Regions from separate parts of the Lysinibacillus sp. FN11 genome, predicted to be linked through region 2. Evidence: riboswitches for the same ligand, from Rfam matches in the RefSeq annotation. Region 2 holds a riboswitch; each other region holds the start of a gene.
The links. A riboswitch is a leader RNA that binds a small molecule or an ion and turns the genes downstream of it on or off. The one in region 2 is predicted to bind cobalamin.
Positions count from the first base shown of each region.

Region 1: linked by a shared signal. The riboswitch ahead of NP781_RS20545 (hypothetical protein) and the one ahead of NP781_RS25355 (ABC transporter substrate-binding protein) in region 2 are both predicted to bind cobalamin.
Region 3: linked by a shared signal. The riboswitch ahead of NP781_RS10155 (glutaredoxin family protein) and the one ahead of NP781_RS25355 (ABC transporter substrate-binding protein) in region 2 are both predicted to bind cobalamin.

Region 1 is NZ_CP102383.1:3,904,593-3,909,156, reverse strand. Features, by position in the region: gene ytvI (sporulation integral membrane protein YtvI) at 1-498, opposite strand, end outside; gene NP781_RS20555 (hypothetical protein) at 589-1,143, shown strand; gene NP781_RS20550 (glutathione peroxidase) at 1,225-1,770, shown strand; cobalamin riboswitch at 1,889-2,087, shown strand; gene NP781_RS20545 (hypothetical protein) at 2,245-2,802, shown strand; gene NP781_RS20540 (ABC transporter substrate-binding protein) at 2,786-3,736, shown strand; gene NP781_RS20535 (tyrosine-protein phosphatase) at 3,882-4,564, shown strand, end outside.
Region 2 is NZ_CP102383.1:4,873,716-4,878,279, forward strand. Features, by position in the region: gene NP781_RS25345 (class I adenylate-forming enzyme family protein) at 1-794, shown strand, start outside; gene NP781_RS25350 (acyl-CoA dehydrogenase family protein) at 796-2,463, shown strand; cobalamin riboswitch at 2,521-2,704, shown strand; gene NP781_RS25355 (ABC transporter substrate-binding protein) at 2,840-3,808, shown strand; gene NP781_RS25360 (FecCD family ABC transporter permease) at 3,805-4,564, shown strand, end outside.
Region 3 is NZ_CP102383.1:1,896,070-1,900,633, reverse strand. Features, by position in the region: gene nrdE (class 1b ribonucleoside-diphosphate reductase subunit alpha) at 1-898, opposite strand, end outside; gene nrdI (class Ib ribonucleoside-diphosphate reductase assembly flavoprotein NrdI) at 895-1,254, opposite strand; gene NP781_RS10155 (glutaredoxin family protein) at 1,251-1,475, opposite strand; cobalamin riboswitch at 1,592-1,770, opposite strand; gene NP781_RS10150 (hypothetical protein) at 2,127-2,408, opposite strand; gene NP781_RS10145 (SHOCT-like domain-containing protein) at 2,418-2,804, opposite strand; gene NP781_RS10140 (DUF2089 domain-containing protein) at 2,818-3,183, opposite strand; gene NP781_RS10135 (Lsa family ABC-F type ribosomal protection protein) at 3,875-4,564, shown strand, end outside.

The DNA.
Region 1 (4,564 bases), 970 kb from region 2:
AAGACTGATAAATAGGCTGGGTATCTCTGAAAAGAAGGCAGAAACTTTGCTATAATTAAAGAAGCTTAAAAAGGATTCTTCAACTTTCTTTATGAAATCCATTGTGGTTTTTTGAAGCGAAGCACTTACTTCAGGTGGAAAGTCTTCTGTGTATTTAGAAATATTTTCTTGCATATGAAGCCACATATCTGATAGCTTGGAAATATAATAGGGAGCTTGCTTAGATAGTAAAATTATTTGTGTCATTATTTGTGTAATGGATAGATAACAAATAATAGATATAACAATAACACTCACTATGTAAATAAAAGCAACTGCTATTTTCCGTGACATTTTCCATTTTCGTTTAAAGAACATGACAATGGGTTCTAAGAAAAATGCACTGATCCCAGCAAGTATTAAAGGCATGGACAATGGGATAACAAAATAGGCAGCTAGAAGTAGGGATATTATCACAATCAACCGAAAAATCAATTTCCTAGCATTAAATTTATTCATAAACTCACCTTCTTTGCGAAAAAAATTAAGTTAAGTGTACCATAAATCAAATTTTATTACGTTCTGAAACAATAAAGGTAGGGATGAATTATGGAAAAAGAGATTTTGCAACTTTTTAGTAATCTAACAGAGCATGATCGCGATATTCAATATGAATCTTACGAGGAATTAATGAAAATTATGCAGGAACCCGTAGATTGGACATATGCAGTTTGGGAACAGCTAATAAAAGCACTTACATACAATAATGGTTATTCTCGTGCACGTGCTGCACAAATTTTATGCGCTTTAGCTGCAAAAAGTGATCCAGAAGAAAGGGTCTTGGAGGATTTTTTAAAGATTTGGGCTGTGACTTACGATGAACAATCTGCTACAGCAAGGCATGCATTACAGGCCATTTGGAAAATTGGACAGGCGGGTCAAGTACAAAGAGATTTGGTTGTATCGTATCTAGCTAAAAGATTTCAAACATGTATAGATGAAAAACAGCCATCTCTTATTCGTCAGGATATTATTATGTCATTTAAAAAGCTATATGATCAAACAAATGACTCGAAATTATTAGATATTGCCCATCGTTTAATTAATGAAGAACAAGATGCTAAATATAAAAAGAAGTATAAGTCAGCCATCCGTTCAAAGTAGCGAGGTGGTGTTTTTTTGTGCAAATTCTTTGATGAACGGTAGAATAGTCAACTATAATGAATGAAAAAAGGGGATTATAGCATGAGCATTTATAATTATCTAGTTCGGAAGCCTAATGGCGAAATTTTATCAATGGAAACATATCGTGGAAAAACAATGTTAATTGTTAACACGGCAAACCAATGCCGATTTACATATCAATTTGAAGACTTACAGAAAATGTATGATAAATATGGAAAAGAGAATTTTGTAGTTCTTGGCTTCCCTTGTGATCAATTTGGCCATCAAAATCCTGAGGATGGAGAGGAAACTAAGCATCTATGCAAGGTAAACTATGGGGTCACATTCCCGATTTTTGAGCTTGTACAGGTAAATGGAGAGGCTACACATCCACTCTTTAATTATTTAAAGCATGAAGTGAATTACCGAGAGTTTGGGAAGGCAAGTATGCAGGAGAAAATGTTGGCAGAAGCAATTGTTCAACTTGCCCCAAGCTTTTTAGATGGTCGTAACATTCGCTGGAACTTTACAAAATTTCTAGTAGATGCTAATGGTAAGACCGTCGCACGCTTTGAACCAACAGATTCACAGCTCGATATTGAACAAGCAATTGAAACACTACTATAGTAAATTTCTTAATAATGTAAAAATTTGTTGGAATTTTCTCTTCTAGTGTTACTATATTTTAAAATTGAGTACAGCTATTTTTTTTGAATCATATATGATAAACTGCTTTACAAATGAAATATTCTTGCAGGATAAAGGTGCTAGTAAGCATAATCGGGAATCCGGTGAAAAACCGGAGCTGTTTCCGCAACTGTAAGTACAGCCATTATAAAGATTTACCACTGTCTCAAAGAAGATGGGAAGGTCCTTTATAACACATTCGTTTTATGTGACGAACTGTACAAGCCAGGAGACCGACCTTTATTTGAACGTATAAAAACTTCTCGGAAGCTAGGAGGATATACGGCAAATACATAGGCTTTGTCTAGTTTGATGGCTCAATCTTGTATTTTTGTCGTTCCTTTGCAAAAGGAGCGACTTTTTTTATGCCTTTCAAGTAAGAATTTTTCATTATAGAAAATAGGGGGGAAGCAAGTGAAAAAAGATGCCCGTTATTCTTGTTATCCATTTATGCGTGAGAAAGCTTCAACGGTTGATTTTGAAATTCGAACAGATAGCCTTACAACACATCTAGGAGTTGCATTAGCTGCGGTAAAAAAAGAGGATGTTCAAGTTGTTGCTGAGGATTTATTACTTATGTTACCTATGGCGTATCATGTGAATGGCTCAGTTCGTGGGAAATTAGCGGTAACTGAAGAGGATTTATCTTGGTTAAGTGAGCGTTATGATTTTTACGTTCGCCATGTGAAGGAAGAGATTCAAAGTTTTGTTTTACCTCAAGGAACAGAGGCCGCTGCAGCCTTACATCTTTGTCGCAGTGAGGCAAAAAAATCATATCGAACTTTACACAAAGTATCAGAAGAACGAGAGGTTCCTGCTATTCTTTTCGATTACCTTGGTTTATTAGCTAATGTATGTTTTGTCATGGCTGTTTTTATGAATCAGCAAGCTGGAATTTCTGAAATACCGTTTATTAGTAAATCCTACCCAATGAAAAAGAAAAAGGAGAATAACAATGAAGAAAGTATTTAATTTCCAATGGCTATCAGTGCTCTTACTTGCACTGGTATTAGCAGGCTGTGGCACTGCTGAAGATACAAAAAATAAAGATGCCTCGCAGGGTACACAACACGTAGAGAAAACAAGCTATAAAGTGACAGATGACCGTGGAGTGGAAATAGCGTTTAATGAAGTACCAAAAACAGTTGTATCTTTACAACCAAGTAATACTGAAATTTTGTTTGCTTTAGGTGTTGGCGATAAAATTGTAGGAGCAACTGAGTACGATACTTACCCAGAGGAAGCACAAAAAATTGAACGTGTCTCTGATACTACGAACTTTAACAGTGAAAGAATTATAGCGTTAAAGCCAGATGTTGTTATTGCTTATACAATCGGTGATAAGGATGCACTAAAGCCGCTTGAGGACGCAGGAATTAAAGTGTTTGTTATTCAATCTGCGACTACTTTCGATGATGTTTATGGAGATATCGAACAAATAGCTGCTGTGATGGATGTTGCTGATAAAGGAAATAAATTAAATGAAGAGATTAAAGCGAAAATTGCTGAAGTACAAACGAAGGTGAAGGACGTAAAAACGCCGAAAAATGTTTATTTAGAGGTTAGCCCTAAGCCAGACATATATACAGCAGGCTCTAGCACTTTCCAGCAAGAAATATTAGATGCAGCTAATGTTAATAATGTTTTTTCTGACTTGAATAGCTGGGCAAAAGTGAATGAGGAAGATGTTATTGCTAAAAATCCAGATATTATTTTAACAACAGTAAACTATACAGAAGATCCAATAGGAGAAATTCTTGGACGAGATGGTTGGAATACTGTGACAGCTATTCAAAACAAAGCGGTATTGTCCATCGATACAGATATCTCTAATCGACCTGGTCCGCGTATTGGTGAAGCTGTAGAATTAGTAGCGAAGGCTGTGTACCCAGAGTTATTTAAATAAGAAATGTTTCCATGCTAGCTGTCAGCCATTCAGCTAGCATTTTTTATGTGGTTTAAATTATTACCTAGCGTGAAAATTGGAATTAATGTAGTTTGTTCTTTAAAATAAAAGTAAGTATGCTTAATAATCTTAGGAGGTGTAGTGAGTGGAGCAATTAGAGACAAAGGTAATTCCATTTGAAGCAGTCCATAATTTCCGAGACATGGGTGGATATAAGACAAAAGATGGGCGTAGGGTAAAGAACGGTTTATTTTACCGCTCAGCTGCTCTTGGAAAAATGACACTGGCGGATAAAGAGCTATTTGAAACGTTAGGGATTAAAACCATTTTTGATTATCGCGATAACAATGAGGCGTATCATAATCCTAACCCAGTGTTCTCATATGCTCAATATATACAAATCCCAGCGAAGGGTAATCATGCTTTTGAAATGCCTACCAATGCTGGTGGTAGAGATTTCTATAAAGTGGTAAGCCCTGAGATGTTTCGAGATTTTTATGCACAAATGCCTTTTAACAATCTTTCATTTAAAGAGTTAATGCAAACGATTCAAAACCCTGATAATCTAGGTCTTGTACATCATTGCGCAGTTGGTAAGGACCGAACGGGTATTGGAGGAGCACTTATTTTGCTAGCTTTAGATGTACCTGAGGAGACCATCATGGAGGACTATTTAGATACTAATATACATTTACGTCCAATGGTAGAAAGAATGGCTCAGGCTATTCAGCATCAGTATAATGAGCAAGAACTACAGCAATTTTATGCATTAATGTCCGCCCGTGAAGACTATTTACAAGCAGCATTGGATGCGATGGATCGTCGCTA
Region 2 (4,564 bases):
CCATTGAAAAGGAGAAAACAACACATTTCTTTGGTGCACCTGTTGCTTATTTATTAACGGCACAGATGCCAAGGCTACATTCGGCAGATTTGTCTTCTATGAAATGGTGGGTCTATGGTGGGGCACCGTTATCTCAAAGTGAGGTTCGATTCATTCAGCAGGCATTCCGCACAAATAACTTAACTTGTGTATATGGATTAACAGAGGCAGGTCCAAGTGGTTCATTATTATTTGGCAAGGAGCATGAAGCAAAGGCAGGAAGTATTGGTCAGCGGGCGCCACTTGGTACAGAATTGCGTATTGTGAATAACAGTGGAGAAGATGTAAATGTAGGCGAAGTGGGGGAAATTGTCTTGTTGGGTGAGGGTAACATGCTTGGCTACTATAAGGATGAAGTAGCAACTAATGAAGCCTTTATTGACGGTTGGTTAAAAACAGGAGATCTAGCTCGTAAGGACGAAGATGGTTTTATTTGGATTGTAGATCGTAAAAAGGATGTCATTATTTCGGGTGGTGTCAACATTTATCCGAAAGAAATTGAAGATTGTTTATTGAGCTTTGAAGGAATATTCGAGGTTGCGGTAATTGGTGTGCCACATCCGCAATGGGGCGAAACGGTAAAGGCGGTGTATTCTGCTAAACAAGACATCGATGAGGAAGCTTTGAAAGCTTATTTAGAGGAACATCTTGCAAAATTTAAAATACCACGTATTTTTGAAAAAGTGGAAGCGCTACCACGCAATGCATCAGGCAAAATATTAAAACAAAATTTGAAGGGGCAAGAGGTGAGATAGCATGAAAGTATTACAAAAAGAAGCAATGCGTACTACGAACTTTTTTACGGAAGATGACACGCTTCAAAAAATAGTAGGAATGATGTTAGATAAAGAGTTTCTATCATATGCCCAACGAGAGTTAACAGATTTTGGTGAGCTATGTGCAGGTGATATTGATACGAGGGCAAAGCATACAGATCGACAGAGTGAACCTCGCCTTCAAAGATATGATGCCTATGGTGAAGAGATATCAGAGGTTTGGGTTAATGATGGCTATAAAAAAACGATTGAAGAGACATATAATACTGGGATTGTAGGTTATGTACACAAGCATATTCCGCAGCTAGGTCACAAGGGGAATTATGTTTATAGCTTTGCACAAGGTTATTTGCTATCACATGCAGAGCCAGGATTTTATTGTCCTGTAACATTGACGATGGCTACTGCCTATCTATTAGATCATTATGCAGATGAAGAGGTAAAGCAACGTTTTTTACCACATGTTTGTGCAACAGGTGACACAGATTTATATGAAGGTGCGACCTTTTTAACAGAACGTCAAGGAGGCTCTGACGTCGGTGCAAATGTGGTGGAGGCGAGAAAGGATGGCACTGCGTATCGTCTATATGGTGAAAAATACTTTGCATCCAATGCGGGCATGTGTGGTGTAGCGATGGTATTGGCACGAATAGAAGGGGCGCCAGCAGGTTCCAAAGGCTTAACGTTGTTTGCAGTTCCTTGGCGTAAAGAAGATGGTACAACAAATCATCTACGTATTCGTCGATTGAAAGATAAATTAGGCGTTCGGGCAGTTCCCTCTGGTGAGGTAGAATTTGATGGTGCACTTGCCTATGTTGTAGGGGAGCAAAATAAAGGGATTTATTATATGCTAGAAGCACTAAATCTCTCAAGAATTTGTAATGCAGTCGCTTCTATTGGTATTATGCGTCGTGGCTTCTTAGAGGCAAAACATTATGTAAGCAATCGACATGCATTTGGCAAGCCCTTAACACTATACCCTATGATTCAGGATACTTTAGGGAAATTTGCAGCTAAGTTGCACGTGGAAGTAGCGACAGTTTTTGATCTTATTCAATTATACGATAAAGTGACAAGTGGACAGGGAACACAGCAAGACCTTATTATGAATCGTTTATATATTGCCATTATGAAAAAGGAAACGGCAGAGCAAGCTGTTCACTATGCTAGTGAGGCAATTGAATTACACGGGGGTAATGGCTATATAGAAGACTTTGTAACGCCCCGCTTATTAAGAGACGCGCAAGTGTTGACGGTGTGGGAGGGGACGGCTAATATTTTGGCCTTAGAACTCATTCGTTTAGTGGATAAGTTTCATGCACATGAACTGTTTGTCTGTGAGATGGAGGAACGATTAGAGAAATTAGCTGACAGCTCACTAGTACAAATCGTTAAAGAACAATTGGCGAATATTTCTATAAAACTGCAAATTTTTAGCGCTTTAGACGAGGCAACGAAAACTTTTGAAGCAAAAGGTATGGCTGAAAAAATGGCTCACCTTTATGAAAGTGTCATAGCGGTTGAGTGGGCACATAAATTTGGTGGAAAATATGAAAAACTAGCGGACGTTTATTTAGAACAGACATGGTCATTAAGAGAAATGGGTGCTCAAATGAAAACAGTCCAATACTTTTCTGAAATTGTATAATGGCCGGGGAGTCGTCTTGAATGGAGGCGACTTCTTTCATTTTCATGTATAATGAAATCAACTGAATATTATAAAGGTTCTTTACTTAAGTAAAGTGAAAAGGGAAATCGGTGTAATTCCGATGCGGTCCCGCCACTGTAAGTGTGAGTTTTTTCAAATGATGCCACTGAAGATTTCGGGAAGGCTTGAAAAATCGCAAGTAGCACTAGCCAGGAGACCTGCCTTTATAACGACATGACAACCTACGAGGATAGGGTGGTGGATTTTGTATCAGTTTTTTGGTGCGATTTTGCCCCCTCATCGTTCAAAGATGAGGGGTTTTATTTTGATGCAAAATAAAGCGAAATGTCGCATGGACCAACGAAGGAGGATTCACATGAAGAAATTTTGGAAAATAGGATTATCAGCATTTTTAGCAGTAGGCTTGCTAGCTGCTTGTGGGCAGGAAGCAAAAGATAACAAGTCATCTAACGAGCAGCAAACACAGCAAGAAACAGCACAGGTGGATGAAGCAACATTCCCAATGACGATAACAGGTGCCCTTGGTAAGGACATTACACTTGAAGCACCTCCTGAGAAAATTGTTTCACTTATTCCGAGTAATACTGAAATCCTTTTTGGACTAGGTTTAAATGATGAAATAGTTGGTGTTACTGACAACGACGATTATCCGCCAGAGGCAGCTGAGAAGGATAAGGTTGGCGGTATGGAGTACGATATTGAAAAAATTATTGCCTTAAAACCAGATATCGTTTTTTCACACGAATCTAGCATGTCTCTTTCAGAAGAGGCTATTGCACAGCTTGAATCAGCAGGTTTGAAAGTTTTTGTAGTAAGAAATGCACAAGACTTTAATGAAACATATACAACAATTGAGCAACTTGGACGTGCTACAGGGAAATTACCAGAGGCAGAAAAAATTGTTGCTAATATGAAGGCGAAAGTAGAAGAAGTTTTGTCTAAAGTCAAGGATGTTGAACCCAAAAAAGTGTTAGTTGAAGCATCAGATGAGCCAGATATTTATACAGCTGGCAATGGTACGTTTATGAACGCGATGCTTGAAATGATCAATGCAGAGAATGTAGCTGTAGATGGCGATAATTGGTATAAAATTGATGCAGAACAAATTATCGCAAAAAATCCAGATGTCATCGTGGTGACATATCATTATGTACCAGATATTTTAACGAAAATACCAAAACGGGCGGGCTTTGATACGATTAATGCCGTAAAAAATAATGCGATTGTGCAGGTAGATGAAAGTACAACAAGTCGTCAAGGGCCACGTTTAGCAGAAGGTCTAGAAGAATTAGCAAAAGCAATCTATCCTGAGGTATTTAAGTGAAAAAAATAGCACTAGCCTATACACTAACATGTACGCTTCTTTTTATTAGCATCTGGTGTGGCGTAGCGATAGGCTCAGTTCACATTCCATTAGAAGTATTATGGAATAAGGCGGTTGATGAAACAGCCGCCAATATTTTTTGGAAAATTCGTTTGCCTCGCGTGTTATTAGCGGGACTAGTAGGCGCATCTCTAGCTATTGCTGGAGCAGCATTCCAAGGTTTATTAAAAAATCCATTAGCAGATCCATATACACTAGGGGTTTCATCAGGGGCATCTGTTGGTGCTGTTTTAACGATCTTTTTTAGTATTTCTATACCTGTTGTCGGTTTGTATGCGCTGCCAACCTTCAGTATGATTGGTGCTATCATCACGATGGTAGTTGTTATGAGCTTTGCTAGACTCGTAGACCGCTCATTGAAAATGGAAACGTTGATATTAACAGGTGTTATTTTTAGTTCATTTTTAGGTTCCCTTATTTCATTAATGATTGCCTTATCTGGTGAAGAATTACGTCAGGTAATAGGCTGGCTACTTGGTTCTGTTTCGATGCGTGGTTGGCCATATGTCCAAATGATCATTCCATTTGTGATTGTAGGTTCAATTATGCTATGGACACAAAGAAGAGAACTAAATGTTTTGTTGTATGGTGAAGAACGGGCAAAACATTTAGGTGTTAATGTGAAGCGTAGTAAATATTTGATATTAGCAGGTGGCTCCATGCTCACTGGAGCGGCTGTAGCGGTTTCTGGCACAA
Region 3 (4,564 bases), 1.9 Mb from region 2:
ATGGGCTAAACAAGACGATATCCTTATCACGTTTCATCAGTTCGAAGAAAATACTAGGTATAATAATCCCTGTTGAAAGGGTTGCGAGGCGAATTTTATCATCAGCATTTGGTTTTTTTGATGATATGAAATTTTCTATGTCTGCATGGAAAATATTTAGATAGACAACACCTGAGCCATTTCGTTGCCCTAACTGATTCGAATAACTGAAAGAATTTTCTAACAGTTTCGCTACTGGGATGACACCACTTGCACGATTTAATATTTCTTTAATTGGATCACCTAAAGGACGTAAATCTGTTAAATTGACCCCAACTCCACCACCAAGGCGTGATAGCTCTAAACAATAGCCAATATTTTCGGCAATACTATTCATGGAGTCATCCATTGATAATTTAAAGCAGCTGACTAATTCACCACGTGCTTTCTTACCACTATTTAAAGCAGTTGGTGTCGCTGGCTGGTAGGCTTCCATCATTGCTTCGACAGAGCGTTCTGCTAGAGTTGTGTTTCCTTGCGCCAAATACAAAGCAATAATGACAATACGATCCTCATACTTTTCTAAGATCTCTTCCCCGTCACGACTTTTCATAGCATAGCTATCATAAAATTTGCTTGCGCTCATAAAGGATGGGAAGCGGAAATTATAATCATAGGCTTTCTTGTACAGCTTCTTAATAAATTCCATCTCGTACATATCGATAAATGCTTTCTCATAGTAGCCCTCATCAACTAAATAGCGGATTTTTTCCTCAATATCTATAAAATAACGCAAACGTACGTTAACATACTCTAAAAAGTAGCGGCGCGTAGCTTCGCGGTCCTTTTCTAACTCAAGTAATCCAGTTGTACTATAACGATTCAGTACGTCATTATTAAGCTTTAAATAGGTTTTCATCTCATTACCCTCGTTTCATAAAACGTTTGTATTGCTTCGTAATCCGTTTGATTACCTCGTAAATCTAATTTCCTTACTAAGGGTACATGATAGGTAGCGGCGATTTTCTCACCAGCAGCGCCAAATACATGATGGCCGAAATTACTATTGCCACTGGCAACTACTCCTTTACAAAAATCCCTGTTTTTTTCTAAGAAACGTTGTACCTTTGCTGGAATGTCACCTAAACCATCTGTGTAGGTAATTAAAAGATAGGGCTTGTTCAATCGCAATTCCTCCGAGAGCTCGATACATTCTGCCTTTAATTTGGATACAACATTTCGGACATTACCTGTACGACTCGCGTAAACGATCATAGAGCAATCAACTCAATTTGAGAAACAATTTCCTGAACATCTCCTATAAAAGTTTCATTCATCTCTAAAACAGGCACACTTAAAAAACCTGCGTCAATAATCGTTTGCTTTGCCTGTTCATCATGATCGATGTTAACAATTTCAGCTTCAAGTCCTGCACGTTGTAGTTCAGATTTTACCCATAGGCATTTTGGACAAATTGTTTTCGTATAAAGTTTCATAGAAATCCCTCTTTTCATAAAATAAAAAGCCTATCTCCTCTAGAGAGATAGGCTAAATGGAAACGTTAACATACCAAAAATACTGACGTTCCCATCTCTTAATCCCCGAAGAAATGATAAATTTGTTTTATAAAGGCAGGTCTCCTGGCTTTGCTTCATTCTCTGATTCCCTTCCCATGCAAATGCACAGTGGTTGCAATCATCGTCAGCTTCACAGTTGCGGGGACAGCGTCGGAATTGTACCGAACTTCCCTTTTAAACTACATATAGTAGCACCTTTGTAAAACGAACACAATATATAGTTGTTGTTCAATAGTTTTAAGTGTACCATCCTTCAAATGAAAAGTAAATCAAGATTCTAAACTTCTTTATTTTTGGATTATTCAGTATTTTTAATTATGTAGTTCGAAATAGATTACCACTAATCATTTATACCCAAATCAAAAATCTATTTTAAACGATGAACATCTTTATCTATCAAAATGTATCTAGAATTCTGAAAGAAATGTTCTATTTTAAGTACCATTGAAAAATAGTAGCTTCTATATGTAAATCCTGAAATAATTATCATCTCTTACACGTTTCAAATGACACTCATTAAAAAAGAGCATGCTTTTATCATAACATGCTCTAACCATTCTATCTTTGGGATTATAGTCTAATCTTAACCTCAGTCCCATCCTGAGCTTTGACATCGACTAGCACGAGTCCCTTATAATTTTGTAGTTCCTTGATAATCGGCTTTAGCATTTCTTTGTCGATGAGCGGAAAGGTAAAGTCTATGTTCTTTCGATCGAAGTATGCCTTTGTCCACTTATTGGCTTGTTGCTGAATCCATTTAGAAGTTAAAATGGAGAGGACAATGGTTAGCACGGTATAGGGAACTGGGACTGTAAAGCGAACATCTTTTGCTTTCACTTTTACATGCAACATTCGTCGCCTCTACTCAATGAAGACTGCAACGGAATCCCCGTTTGCTGATTTTATATCTACAATTTGTCCGTCTAATTCATTTTCGATTGCTTCAAGAAGAAGATTGATGTCGATATCTTTTACGTATTTTTCTGATTGTGGAATACTCGCAGCGATGCTGTGTCCTGCCATAAGTACGGCTTTGACAAGTTTAATCGGCAAGTTTACCGTAACATTATCATTTTCGGTGGATACAACACGAACCTTTAATGTTTTTTCTAAATACTTTGTTTTTTCCACAAATTTGTTCTCTGATTCTTCTTTCTGTTGTAGCACTTGAATCAGCTCTGATCCTTTATCCGCATCAATTTTTCCCTCTTGAATCATGGTTAACACTTTTGTGATTTCCTCTTTCATGGTCCGTTCCTCCCTATTCGTCTTTTAAGAGCTTTATCGCTTCATCTGTTGTGATTTCGCCATTTTCCAGCATGCTTACAATTTTTTTCTCGTCTACTTCATTTTTCTTTTTTTGAGCATAGCCAAGGGATGAAATAATGTCGTTTAGCTTGCCTCGAACTGTTGGATAAGAAACCCCCAGTTCCTTTTCAACCTCTTTAATGTTTCCTCGGCAGGTTAAAAATACTTCCACAAAATGAAGCTGATCCTGTGATAAGGATGCTAGCTTCGACAATTCAAATTCATTTTCAATGGTCGTGTGACAATGAGAACACTGTAACTTCGTAATTTTTAATGTTTTACTACAGACAGGGCAATTTGTGATTACTTGATAAGCCATAGTGAACTCCTTCCTTTAAGTTAAGTTGATTATATAACAAAGAAATTAAATATGTAAATAATAAAAATTGATTTTTTTAATTATAAAATAAATAAAATTAATTATTAAATTAAAAATATTAATTAATCATTGCTGTATTGCTTGTCCTAAGCAATTTCAACTTTACTCTATGTATGTGTTTTCTATTTCTACTTGTAGCTAGCGGCATCAGTTAGATAATGACAGTTTAGAATTGAAAATAAGGTTACATTGTATTCTGTAAAAAAATTTGTTACTATAAAAAGACAATTATGAGAGGACTGATGAATGGACAATGAAGAACTAAACTATATTTTCATTTGAATTGAATGATTTCAAACACAAAATATAGGGTTAGTCTATCCATTTTTAACAATCAGTTTGCATTGTATTTGTCATGACACAAATGGCAAATCGTATTTATTCAGTGAAAGACTAATCCTTCCAATGCACAAGTGGAGGGATTTTTTTCTTGCTTTCATAGTTGATTTTGCACCTTTCATTTACCCATAAAGGAGAGGAAAAATATGAGCGATTCAGAAACTATTGTGACGCATGTAACACTCCGTATAAGTCGTTAATATCCATCTGCTTATACGGAGAAATAAAACATAGATGGATAGACCGACTTTGTATGAAAAGTAAACTGTTGTAATACAAAGGAGGAATTATCATGTCCATGATACAAGTACAAAACTTAACTTTTTCTTATCCAAGCAGCTTTGACAATATTTTTGAGAATGTCAACTTTCAAATCGATACGGATTGGAAACTTGGATTTATCGGTAGAAACGGACGAGGTAAAACAACATTTTTTCAGTTGTTATTAGGAAAATATGAGTATAGCGGAAAAATCATCTCTTCTGTAGACTTTACTTATTTCCCCTACCCTGTTTCAAATCCAAATAAATATACCCACGAAATATTTGAGGAAATTTGTCCTCAGGCAGAGGATTGGGAATGTCTACGTGAAATAGCTTACCTACATGTAGATGCAGAGGTCATGTATCGTCCTTTTAAAACATTATCCAATGGCGAGCAAACAAAGGTGCTGATTGCTGCGTTGTTTTTGACAGAGGGTCAATTTTTATTAATTGATGAGCCAACCAATCATCTAGACACGGATGCACGAAAGACGGTTTCAGATTATCTTCGCAGGAAAAAAGGATTTATTTTAATTTCACATGACAGAAGCTTTTTAGATGGCTGCGTTGACCATATTCTATCGATCAATAGAGCCAATATTGACGTTCAAAGTGGAAACTATTCTTCTTGGAAGTTAAATTTTGATCGACAGCAGGAGCACGAAGAAGTAACCAATCAACGACTGCAAAAAGATATCGACAGATTAAAACAATCCTCA